DNA from 2 places in the Paenibacillus solisilvae genome. Region 2 is predicted to be linked to the other one. Evidence: predicted binding sites of a transcription regulator. Region 2 holds the regulator's gene; the other holds the start of a gene.

Region 1 (6,687 bases), on a different contig from region 2:
ACCCATCATATAATGCGCCGCAGGCGCGACCGGAATCCAATCCGTCGTCAAATCTAATCCGTATTTCAAACAATACTCATAAATATTCGGGAAGCGATGCTTCACCATGTCCGCAGATTCATGAGTGACATCAATATATACAAATGTCGAGCGTGTGGCTTCCATCTCGCTTACAATCGCGCGAGCAACAATATCCCGCGGCGCAAGCTCAAGCTGCTCATGATATTTCTCCATGAACCGTTCGCCTCTTATGTTGCGCAGGATCGCGCCTTCGCCCCGCACGGCCTCGGAAATCAAAAACCTCGGAGCCCCCGGGTAACAAAGTGACGTCGGATGGAATTGAACAAATTCCATATCCTGTATGTAGGCGCCAGCCCGATAAGCCATCGCAATCCCGTCTCCAGTCGCAACCTCAGGGTTGGTTGTATACCGGTAGAGCTGGCCTGTTCCGCCCGAACAAAGAATCGTCGCTTTCCCGCGCACATAGACACGCTGTCCATCCGGCTTCTGCACAAGTGCACCGATACATTCAACGTTGTCGGTAATAAGATCGATTACGAAATGATCATCCCACACTTCAATTTGGGGATTCTCCTTCGCCTTCACCGACAAAGCACGAACGATCTCAAATCCGGTAGCGTCTCCGTTTGCATGCAAAATACGCCGCTGGCTGTGTGCGCCTTCCTTCGTCAGCGCAAATTCACCATTCTCCTGATCAAACTTTGTGCCCATTTTAACGAGATCCTGCACTCCATTCGTTCCTTCATGAACGAGCACATCTACAGCTTCATTCGAACAAAGACCTGCACCTGCAATGAGTGTATCTTGGCGATGGTAATCAGGGGAATCATCCTCTGAAATAACCGCCGCGATTCCTCCCTGTGCATAACGGGTATTGCTGTCGAGCAGTGATTTTTTCGTGATCATTAACACTTCATTGGTAGCACTCGCTTTAATGGCGGTAAAAAGACCGGCGATGCCGGCCCCGATAACAATGACATCTTTCTCAATAACAGGCAGGTTCTCTAGCGCGACATCCACTAAATATCGAGGTATCATTTGATCGACTTTCCTTTCTACGGAAAGAGAGTAGCGCATGCTACTTCACTTGTAACATGCGCTCCAGGGATAAACGGGCTTGATCAGCAACTTGATCCGGTACATAAATTTGCGGCTGCATCGTTTCCAAACATTTAACAAGCTTCTTCAGGTTGTTTACTTTCATGTTCGGGCAAACCAAATATTTCGTTGCAAAATGGAAGGTTTTATCCGGGCTGTCGAGTCTGAGCTGATAACCGGTTCCATCCTCTGTACCTACGATAAACTCTTTGCAGTCCGATTCCTTGCAATATTTGATGATGGCAGTCGTGCTTCCGACAAAGTCGCCAAGCTTAACAACCTCTGGACGGCATTCGGGATGTACGACGAATTGTGCATTTGGATATTTAGCTTTCATTTCCTCTACATCTTTAACGGTCAGCATATCATGCGTGTTGCAGTAACCTTCCCAGATAATCATCTTTTTATCGGTATTCTGCTGCACGTAGTGGCCAAGATTCTTATCAGGCACCCAAATAATTTCATCGGAATCAACAGAATTCACGACACGCACCGCATTGGCAGAAGTACAGCAAATATCAGTCTCTGCTTTAATTTCAGCCGAGGAGTTAATGTACGTAACCACTTTTGCATGGGGATGCTGTGCTTTGAGCTTGCGCAAGCCATCGACATTGACCATATCCGCCATCGGACAGCCCGCGCGTTCGTCTGGAATGAGAACTGTCTTATTCGGAGCAAGAATCTTCGCACTCTCACCCATGAAATGAACGCCGCAGAAAACAATAACATCGGCATCCGTTTGTGCGGCTTTTTGTGCCAGCAGGAATGAATCCCCGCGAAAATCAGCTACCTCCTGTACTTCGTCGCGTTGATAATAATGAGCTAATATAATAGCGTTACGCTCTTTCTTCAGCTGCATTAAACGTTCCCGCAGCTCGCGGTTTTGTTCCGCCTTGCGCTCGAGAGCCAATGCTTCCATGGTATATTCTCCTCTTTTTGCTGACTTTGTGAACAGAAGCACAAACCTATGCGTAATAGGTCCTATGCACTGCTACGCAGCCTTGCTTATTCAATCCTAATCATTCTTTTAGGATACCCTTCTTAATCAGCCAATCATTCATTCTTGGCAATCACCTGCCGATCAGCTCCGCCGATAAACGGGAGTCCGATAACGCGTGATTAACATTTAATTTACACAAGGTACCGAATACTGTCAACCAACAAAACGAGCCGTTTTAGCCCTTTTGCGAAGGGTTTGGAGGGAAGCTTGCACAAAAGCTTAGCAACCCGCGAATTACGAGCCGCTTAAGCGTTTTCCTAACACATTTTTCATGAAGAGCCGCAGATATTCAAAAAAAAGGCTGCCCTAGCAGTTACCTGCTCAAGGACAGCCTTGAAACCATCATTACGTATTATTAGGTTCGTCATCGTTATTGCCGGCAGGAGGTGGGATGATATCTCCCGCTTCCTTCGTTTGAATGCGCACTTTCACGCCGCCAATCGTATCGATAACCGGTTCTGCTGTCGGTTCTGAACCTTCACCAGCTGTAATCCCTTCACCGCTGCCATCCAGCGTACCGGTTTCGATCAGGCGCTTAATTTGTTCAAGCTCCAGTGTCTCCTCGGTAAGCAGTGTTTGTGCGATTAAGTGAACTTCTTTGCTCTTCTCGTTAAGCAGCTTCTTAGCGCGCTCATAAGAGCTCTGGATGAAACTTTGCATTTCTTGATCAATCTCATACGCGATGGAGTCCGAATAGTTCTGCTCGTGTCCGATATCACGGCCAAGGAAAACTTGACCTTGGGAGCTGCCAAACTGCATCGGGCCGAGCTTATCGCTCATTCCGTATTCCATGATCATGCTTCGTACGATACCTGTTGCTTGTTTAAAGTCGCTGTAAGCGCCTGTACCGATTTCTCCGATGAAAAGTTCTTCCGCTACGCGCCCGCCGAGCAAGCCTGTTACTTTATCAAGCAGCTCCTGTTTCGTCGTCAGCATGCGGTCTCCGTCTTTCGGGAGCATGATGACATAACCGCCAGCACGGCCGCGAGGAATAATCGTAACTTTATGCACCATATCCGCATGCTCAAGGAAGTAACCCACAATGGTATGTCCGGCTTCATGGTAAGCTACAATACGCTTCTCACGATCGCTGATGACACGGCTGCGTTTCTCCGTACCGACGATAACGCGGTCAATTGCTTCGTCAACCTCAACCATTGCGATATCCTTTTTATTACGGCGTGCCGCAAGAAGTGCCGCTTCATTAAGAAGATTCTCGAGATCAGCACCCGTAAAGCCAGTTGTGCGTTTCGCGATAATATCTAGCTTTACATCCTTGTTAAGTGGCTTATTGCGTGAATGTACTTTAAGTACGGCTTCACGGCCTTTAACATCCGGACGGTCAACCGTAATTTGACGGTCAAAACGGCCTGGACGAAGAAGTGCAGGATCCAGAATATCAGGGCGGTTCGTTGCAGCAACGATGATGATCCCTTCGTTTGCGCCGAATCCATCCATTTCGACAAGCAATTGGTTAAGCGTTTGCTCACGCTCATCGTGACCGCCGCCAAGACCGGCGCCGCGTTGGCGTCCGACCGCATCGATCTCATCGATGAAAATGATACATGGCGCATTCTTCTTCGCATTCTCGAACAAATCACGAACCCGTGATGCACCGACACCGACGAACATTTCGACGAAGTCAGAACCGGAGATGCTGAAGAACGGCACGCCTGCTTCACCTGCAACAGCACGTGCAAGCAAGGTTTTACCTGTACCCGGAGGTCCGTTTAGCAGAACCCCTTTAGGAATGCGAGCTCCGACTGCTGCGAATTTACGCGGATCCTTCAGGAACTCAACAACTTCAACCAGCTCTTGTTTCTCTTCATCCGCACCCGCAACATCCTCGAACGTTACGCGCTTCTTCTCTTCGTTATACAAGCGAGCCCGGCTTTTACCAAAGTTCATGACTTTGCCGCCGCCGCCCTGTGCTTGATTAATAAGGAAGAAGAAAAGGATGAAGATAATGACGAAAGGAATAATCGATGTTAAGAAAGTCAGCCAAATGCTCTGGCCCTCCATTGGTTTAACATCCATTTGGAACTTGTTTTTGGCTTGCGCATCGTAAATTTCCTTGATGGCAAATTCCTCAATGTTGGAGTGAGCGTAGAACTTCTCCGATTCCGCCTTATCCGGTTTCTTTATATATTCACCACTGACCAAATAGGAGTAGCCGTCGAACTGAAGCGTAAGCTCTTTGACATTATTGTCATTCAGCTCCTGCCTCAACTGATCATATCGAATTTCAACGGTGGTATCGTTTTGGCTGCTGATAAATTGAAAGATCCCGACAGTCACCAAAAAAATAATTAAATAAAATCCAGTATTACGGATGATCCGATTCATCCCCTACCTCCTCTCAAGACGCTTAAATATTTTACCATAGCATGACTTTCCATCACAAATTGCTGCGCGGTAAGCCATGAAGGGTGAATCGCATCCAATTATTTTTCGTATACTTCCGGCTTCAAAATACCGATGAACGGTAAATTGCGGTAGTGTTCCGCATAATCAAGCCCGTAACCGACGACGAAAGCATCCGGCAGCACAAAACCTTTATAGTCGGCCTCAAGTTCCACTTTGCGGCCTGCCGGTTTGTCGAACAGAGTAACAAGCGTAACGGATTTGGCATTACGCCGCTCTAGAACGTCAATCAAATAACTAAGTGTAAGTCCGCTGTCGATAATGTCTTCCACGATCAAAATCTCCCGGCCCTGAACAGGAGCGTCCAGATCCTTCATAATCTTCACCACGCCGGAAGTCTTGGTGGACTGCCCATAGCTGGATACGGCCATGAAGTCAATTTCGAGCGGAATCGTAATTTCTTTAACCAAATCAGCCATAAAGATAAAAGCGCCTTTCAGAACGCAGATGACAAGCGGATTACGCCCTTCGAACTCGCGGCTGATGGTCTGGCCCAGTTCCTTTACTTTCTGCTGAATCTGGTTTGCGCCGTAAAGCACTTCTTGAATGTCATTCAGCAATGCCTTGCCCTCCTAAATGTTGAAGAAACCGGTGCAGTGCTCATACAAGCATCAGCAATTTCTTCTTGCCTATACTATGAATGGATCAGTGCATCTTATTCAGTCAAAATTGTCCGCTGCCGTAAATAATGCTCTAACCCGCAAGATATGCTTGGTAGATCCATTAATTTGCGCATATTCTGATCTTCTAACCCCAGGAATCCAAAGGATACGGCCTGCAGCATCGACAAGAATCGGCATCCTCTCACGCCTTGACGGAGCGATTCGGTCGTCAACGAACATATCTTGTACTTTTTTGGTGCCATTTAAACCAAGCACCTGCATTCGGTCCCCAGGCCGGCGATTGCGAACGGTTAGCGGATAAGCTATTTGATCGGCGTCGAAGAGTGCTTCCTGCTTATCTCTTGGTCTGCTCTTCTCGTTCGGGAGCAAGCCTTCAAATAACAATTCAGCCTCTGCATCGGGCATTTCAAGTCGCGTTATACCTTCCGCAACGACATAATGATATCCAGCTTCAGAGGATGTCAAATTATTCCCTTTGCCAGCCCGGATAAAGCATAGCTTGTCGTATTCTCGGACGAATCTGACCCCGCTTCCCACATCTAAGCTCCACGTCGACGGCGCACTGTCATAAGCTGCGAGCCGGATCGTTTCAACGCTGTCGAAAGAGATGGTTTCCGTTACCATTCCAACACAGTTTAATATTAGTTTAATCAATCTCCTTTGTAAAGCGACATGCAGGTCAAGCAGCGCTTTGCAGGTCATATGGCATCCTTCGGAAACGAGCGTGATATCGCGTCCAAACGCCACCCGTGTTTCGTGCTCCATCCAGTCATCCTCGGCAGTCGCAAGTTCAGCGAGTCTGACAAGAGACTGAGATAGCTGCGGGTTCAATGTCGACAGATAAGGCAGAACGTCCAGACGGATCAGATTGCGAAAATAGGTCCGTTTGCCGTTGCTGCTATCTTCGCTGAACGAGACCCCCCATTGCTCACAATAACGCAGGATGTCTGCCTTGTTTCTACGTAAAAGAGGACGAATAAGTTCCACGTTTTTTTCTGTTCGTCTCCAGGCAATACCCGACAGCCCTGATGGGCCCGTCCCCCGAATGATCCGCATGAGTACAGTCTCGGCCTGATCGTCGGCATGATGACCAAGCGCAATGCTTGCAGCACCGTGTTTCTTAGCGACTTCGAATAGAAAAGAGTATCTTTTCTCGCGTGCTGCAGCCTGCGCGTTCATTTTTGTTTCTTCTATATAAGCAGGCATATTGAGCTTGGTGTATTCATAGACAACACCAAGCTCGGAGGCAAACTGCTGAACGGCCGCTTCTTCTCTTGCCGACTCCTCCGGGCGGAACCCATGATTCACATGCGCCGCGATTAGCTTTAACTGCTGGGATGGGGCGAGTCGTGCAAGCAGGTGAAGCAGGGCTGTCGAGTCAGGCCCTCCGGAGACTGCCACGACAATCGTATCACCCGGCGACCACAGCTTCTCTTGCTCCGCTATTTGAGCCAAATCGCCCAGCCAATCGTCCACGTGGTATCCCTCTTCTCTTCATGAAATCACGGCCCTGTTCGAAGC
Region 2 (6,687 bases):
GGCTGCCTCGTTCATGACGCTCTCCAGCTGCGCGCCAGAGAATCCGAAGGATTCCTCTGCGATTTTCTCCAGATTCACTTCATCATGCAGCGGTTTATTGCGGGCATGAATGTGCAAAATATGTTTACGTCCCTTCTTATCAGGCAGATCTACTCCGATATGACGGTCGAATCTTCCCGGACGCAATAAGGCGCTGTCCAGCATTTCTTTTCGGTTCGTTGCTCCGATGATTAGAATTTTCGGCGATTCTGCGGTATGAATGCCATCCATCTCTGTGAGCAGCTGATTTAACGTTTGATCGTATTCGCGATGCTGGCCTCCGTCACGCTTTCCGCCAATGACATCAATCTCATCGATAAACAGAACTGCGCTTGTTTTGCCGGCTTTCATTGCTTTCTGCCTGGCTTCCTTAAACATATCCCGAATTCGGCTTGCCCCAACACCAACATACATCTCCACGAACTCAGAACCTGATGCGGCGATATATACGGAGTCGGTATAATGCGCGGCTGCTTTCGCAAGCAGCGTCTTGCCTGTTCCCGGAGGACCGGTAAGCAGGATTCCCTTCAACGGACGAATTCCGAATTTCGAAATCTGCTCCTCATGCACGAGAAAGTCAAGCGCCTCGATGATTTCTTGCTTGGCACGCTCCTGACCGCCGATTTCTTCAAAGGAAAGCGGCGTAGTCGGCCGCGGTTTCCCTTTGCGTTCTCCGCCGATTGCGGCGAGATTACCGCGTGATCTGGCCACATAGAGCAATCCGCCGATAAGTCCTGACAGCAGTACAATCGGAAGCATATTGACCTTCACGATGAACTGCATGAATAAGATAAAGACCGGCACGAAGCCGATCAGGATTTCTTTCGTATAATTACGCATTCGGCCACGCTCCCATCTGGTCCGGCGTACGGGGCAGAACCATATATTTCGCGGAATTGCCGTCCTTTAACGTAATATAGACATTGATATCATCCATCTCCGTAGTGGCTTTAACACCCGGAAATTGATGCTCCATCTGCTTCATCGCAGCCGGAATGTCCGAGTAGTTGCGGTGCTCCATAGCCTGTGCGACATCGAATAGAACGGATGACCAGACATCATCGAGCTTGGTCTGATCTTCATTTGCAACGGGCTGAATGTTGAGCTTTAACTCCCGGCTGCCGATAACCGCTTTCCCATCATTTGCGATCCGATCGTATATGTTACGGATGTTGGCATCCTTATCGAGTGTAAGATCCAAGGTGACTGCATCATTGCTGATCACCGGATTGGCTTGGACAACGCCTGGTACCTCGGCAACGATTCGCTCCAGCGGTTGAACAGTAGCCACGTTGCGGTAAATAAACCAACCGCCGACTAGTAAGCTGGCAGAAAGAACAACTGTAATCAATGTAGGCATCAATCTTATTTTCATGGCAAAAAGCCCCCTTTGGTATCAGTTCATGACCTTCCGTCTATCACTGCTACTATACGAAAGTATATCATGTTCTGATACCTAAGAGGGCGTGCAAATACAGGGAGCTCTGGCGTATTCTGCTTACGCTGTGCTTTTCTCACGTTATTGGGAGGGTAACTTGTAGGTGATTATGAATGCCCCGTCCTGAAACTTATAAAACTCATAGTAATAGCTCGTTATCGATGCTTGTTTACGGTCGTAATATATCTGATAAACCGGCACGCCGCCAAGCATGCCGACATTGATATCATGGATATCTGCGTCCGGTTTAGATTCTAAAAATTTTTGCTTCATATCGGCCTTGGATAAGCCGTCCTTCGCTTTTAGGAGAATGGGATTATCCTTCTTCAGCCAGACATATGCATCCTCGCCATCCTTATCCTTGCCTTTAACAATCCAGACAGGCTCTTCCCAGACGAATTTCTCGGAGTCTGTCGCTTCTTTCAAATCCGTAACTTTCAGTGCCTGAGCTTCGGCTGCCCGTTCTTCTTTCCACACGGGAGCTTGTACAGACCGGTAATAAACGTTAAGAGCAATCAATATTACAATAACAGCCATTGCCGATACCAATAAGATGCGGCCAGGCGTCATAAACGGAGGCCTTTTTCGACGATTTGCCCGCATTAGGAGGACAGCAGCCTTTCAAAGCAGCGCTGAGACTCGGCTAAGATCTTTGCTTCATCCAGCAGCAGACATTCGCCATTCTTCACAACTTGATTTCCGTCGATCCACACATGCACGACATCTCTTCCTGATCCCGAATATACCAGATGAGAGATTATTTCAGTCTGCGGGTAGAAATGCGGCTGCTCCATGTCAATCGCAATGAAGTCAGCCTTCAATCCTTCTTTCAACTGACCCACGCGCTGCTCCTGCCAGATGGCTTTAGCCCCGTATACGGTTCCGAGCTTCAGTGCTTCCTGAGCCGGTACAGCAGTCGGATCGCCCGAGACGCCTTTATGAATCAGCGCAGCCAGGCGGATCTCATCGAACAGATCCAGATTATTGTTGCTTGCCGCACTGTCTGTTCCAAGCGAAACGGTCACGCCTTCTTTCAGAAGATCCGGCACGCGGGCAATACCGCTTGCAAGCTTAAGGTTACTTGCAGGATTATGAGACACAGCGGCTCCGCGGGCAGCCAGCAGTGCAATCTCATCATCGGTTAAATGCACCGCATGTGCAAGCAGCGCCGGACGGGTGAAAAAGCCCAGTTTGTCTAAATGCTCTACCGGACGGCAGCCGTAATCCTTTACATTTTGCGCAACTTCTGCAGCCGACTCCGACATATGCGTATGTAGTGGAACATTCAATTCATGGGCCGCTTCAACGATTCGGACAATATAGTCAGGCGGACAAGTATAAGGAGCGTGCGGAGAAAGCATCGTTGCAATCCGTCCATCGGCTTTGCCGTTCCAATCCTGAACAAACTGCTTGGCTTCGTTTAGCTTGGAGGTTTGTACCTCCGGAGGACACAAGCCGATAACACCGCGCGTCAGAAAAGCACGTATGCCTGACTGCTCGGCAACCTCTGCTACAATGTTCATCCGGTCATACATATCAACGAATGTTGTGGTTCCTGATTTAAGCATTTCGGCAACCGCCAGCGAGGTTCCCCAGCGGACATCATCATCCGTAAATTTCGCTTCCATCGGCCACATTTTTTGTTCGAGCCACACCTGCAGGGACTGGTCATCGGAATAGCCTCGCAGCAGCGACATGGCAGCATGGCCGTGCGTATTGATGAGCCCAGGCATGAATACGAGCCCTTGACCGTTCATGCGCTCAGCGCCTTCCGGCAGCGGATCCGGAAGCTCTTCGCTCAAATATAGAATGGTATCGCCTTCGACGACCATATGACCTTTCAAGACAGGACGCTGGTCATCCATCGTTACGAACGTACCGTTCTCAATCCACAACCGTTTCATCTTCGTCGTCTCCTTCTTTTTCCAAGTAATAAGCCAAACTAAGCAGTTCGGTCGTAAAATCCGCATAATGAATACGGACATGATCAGGCACGCGCAGTATGGTAGGGGCAAAATTCAAAATCCCGGCAACACCTGCCACTACGAAATGATCCGCAACATTTTGAGCTTCAATCGCCGGGACGGTAATAATGCCTATACGAATATTGCGAGCGGCTACAGTATCGTTCAACTCACTCATCGGCAGCACTGTCAACCCGTTAATCGAAGCCCCAACCATTGAGGGATGCGCATCAAATACTGCAGTTATCTTCATGTTATCTTTCAAATACGTATTGTAATTGCACAAGGCGCGGCCAAGATTGCCCGCACCAACAAGTCCAACGTTAAGGGGCTGATCCAGCTTGAGAATCTGTCGAATCTTCTCGATCAGATAGGATACATCATAACCGATGCCTTTACGGCCAAAATCTCCAAAATAGGCAAGATCTTTACGAATTTGTGCCGGGTTAAGATCAAGCTTATTGCCGAGCTCCTGTGAGGATACCGTCTGCACATCGCGCATATTCAAATCATTGAGCACCTGTAGGTAAAGGGGTAATCTTCTCACAACCGCTTCTGATATTTTGAAAGGCTTCACTCCACCATCTCCCCTTGATCTGCCGATAACCATTCCCTGATCCGGGGTACCATTTGTTCCAAATGCATATGCTCGATTTTGGGTCCAGGCAGTGAATATAGAAAGTATTTGCCATAATACGTATCAATGACACGGGTATCATAAATCAGCACAATTCCGCGATCCTGCGTTGTCCGGACGAGTCTTCCAAACCCCTGCTTAAACTTGATAACGGCTTGAGGGATGGACAGCTTCATAAACGGGTTCTGTTTCTGTTCCTGCAGCATCTCCGACTTCGCTTCAACAAGCGGGTTATTGGGCGGTTGAAATGGCAGCCGCACAATCGCTAAACAAGTCAGAGCGTCCCCTGGAATATCAACACCCTCCCAGAAGCTGCTCGTACCAAGCAGCACCGATGCCGCCTGCTGCTGAAACCGTCTTGTGAGCTTGCTCCGGTTTCCGCTGTCTATGCCTTGACCAAGCAGCTGAATTCCGCTGGATGATAGTGCTTCTTTAAGCGGCTCATATACTTGTTTGAGCATCTTATAAGAGGTGAACAAGACGAGCATGCGCCCTTTTGTCTCCATAGCGGTCTCGGCTAAGGACTTGACCAGCATTTCATTGAATAACGGGTCGCCAGCGGCACCCTTGAGAACGGGAAAATTACGCGGAATAATAACAAGTGCTTGATCCCGGTAATTAAATGGGGATGGAAGCTGGACGGTCTTAAGACGTCCCTGCTCTTCATCCTGCTGCAGGCCAAGCTGCTCGCAAGCATATTGGAAAGACTTTTGCACGGATAAGGTTGCGGAAGTCAGGACAACACTATTCTTAGTATCGAAGAAATAAGCACGCAATTGACTGCTGACATCTGCCGGAACCGCATAGAGATGAACCGACTTCGCCCGGAAATTGCCATTGGCTTCTATCCAATAAACAATCTCTGGCTTATCGGCCTTCATAAAGAGACGCAGCTCATCCCTGGCACGGGTCAAATCCTTTACAGTACCGCTCAAATCCGTAACTACCGCAGAGATAGCCGGATCGTTCAGCTCTTCTTTCATACTACCGAACATCTTATCCAGCGGCCGGATGATCTGACTTAACAGGCTGTGAACAATCTCTTCTATGGATTGAGCTTCCTGCCATTTCGCCGGCAGCTTGCTGGTCCGAAGACGAAGCACAAATTGTCCGGCCTCTCCCGCATCCTGAGAGCCTCCTGCTGAACTTCCCCCCATCATGGAGAACAGGATTTCGAACAAGCGGTCCCACTCGTCACGCAACTCTCCGAACACGGGAACAACCTCATCGATCTCTTCCCGCCATTTATCGGCGTAATCGGAATCCTCGTTGGCTAATCTATGCTTAAGCTGAATAAGCTGGCCGTTACGCGCATCTTTGCATAATCTGCCGATTGGATGCTGAACGGAATGATAAGATAATTGCGTACCGAGATGCTTGCCTGCGACTTCCTCCAGATGATGAGCTTCATCCACAATAAGATGCTCATAACCGGGCAGCAGACGATGATCCGCGCGAATATCGGTGAACAGCATGGAATGGTTCGTGATGACGACATCGGCTAAATTCGCCTCTTGCTTGGCACGGTGATAATAACAGCGCTTAAACCATGGGCAGCTTCGATTGAGGCAGGAATCAGCGTCACTTGATACCGTTGACCAAAACTCTGATCCACGATTGCCGAAGTTAAGCTCTTCCTGATCTCCGTGATTAGATTCACTCAGCCAGACAACCATTTGGGCAGCTGTAATCCGGTCTTCCACCGGGGCTCCGAAGTCCTGTGTATTTACTTTACCCTCAAACTTGCGCAAGCATAAATAATTGCCGCGTCCTTTGAAGACAGCGGCTCGGAATGGATAAGGCATAACCGCCTGAAGCAGCGGCAAATCTCTTTGCCTTAACTGCTCCTGAAGGTTAATGGTATGCGTACTGACGATGATTTTCTTATTATGCTGTACCCCATAATAGAGTGCCGGAATTAAGTATCCCAGTGATTTTCCCGTTCCAGTACCGGCTTCAATCAGCAAATGCCGATCTTTCTCAAGCGCATCGATAACTTCCTGAAACATCATGTTCTGCGGTTCACGTTCTTCGTATCCAGGTATGATGGAACGGATACCGTCTTTGATATGATCAAGATAGCTCTCAAAGGTGTAATCGCTGATCAAGCCTTCTTCGCCATTCTCGCCGCGCGGTGGCTGTTCCTCCGTCCAATCACCGGCTTTCATGGCAAACTGGCGGAAATAGGAATAAGCATCCATGTCGATGGAGGTGGTTGTTTCTTTGCGAACCACCATTTCCTGTATAAACCAGCCCAGATCATCGATTTCATCGCTGAGTAAATTAGACAGCCGCTGCAGCGTCAGCAGCGGTAAGCTCGCAAGCTTAGTGAAACATTCCTTGAAGAGCTCCGCCGTTGCCAATGCATCGCTGTCTGCGCGGTGGTGCTGATCATGCTCGATACCGAAGAGCTCCGTGACTGCCCCAAGCTGATAAGTCGTCAGCGTTGGATAAAGGACCCGAAGCAAATCAATTGTATCCAGCTTACGCCCGGCAAATGGCATATAACCGCAGCGGTCAAGCGCTGAGCTTAGAAACCCGGCATCGAAGCCGACATTATGAGCAACAAGCACGGCATCCTCAAGAAGCGGGATAAGCTCAAGAAGCAC

The links. Region 2 encodes Rex, which represses fermentation and respiration genes when NADH is low (regulators of the CRP and FNR family bind a similar motif). Its sites were predicted from a motif close to TTGTGAAATATTTCACAA; they were not measured.
Region 1: the regulator Rex is predicted to act here: its motif matches at 2,065-2,082, upstream of nadA (quinolinate synthase NadA).

The regions. Positions count from the first base shown of each region.
Region 1 covers NZ_JBHSOW010000124.1:4,702-11,388, reverse strand. The annotation lists gene nadB (L-aspartate oxidase) at 1-1,059, opposite strand, end outside; gene nadA (quinolinate synthase NadA) at 1,100-2,038, opposite strand; gene ftsH (ATP-dependent zinc metalloprotease FtsH) at 2,465-4,465, opposite strand; gene hpt (hypoxanthine phosphoribosyltransferase) at 4,564-5,103, opposite strand; gene tilS (tRNA lysidine(34) synthetase TilS) at 5,203-6,642, opposite strand; gene ACFPYJ_RS30410 (serine/threonine protein kinase) at 6,669-6,687, opposite strand, start outside.
Region 2 covers NZ_JBHSOW010000063.1:28,196-34,882, forward strand. The annotation lists gene ACFPYJ_RS16960 (AAA family ATPase) at 1-879, opposite strand, end outside; gene ACFPYJ_RS16965 (hypothetical protein) at 872-1,414, opposite strand; gene ACFPYJ_RS16970 (cell wall elongation regulator TseB-like domain-containing protein) at 1,559-2,047, opposite strand; gene ACFPYJ_RS16975 (amidohydrolase) at 2,080-3,381, opposite strand; gene ACFPYJ_RS16980 (redox-sensing transcriptional repressor Rex) at 3,362-4,018, opposite strand; gene dinG (ATP-dependent DNA helicase DinG) at 4,015-6,687, opposite strand, start outside.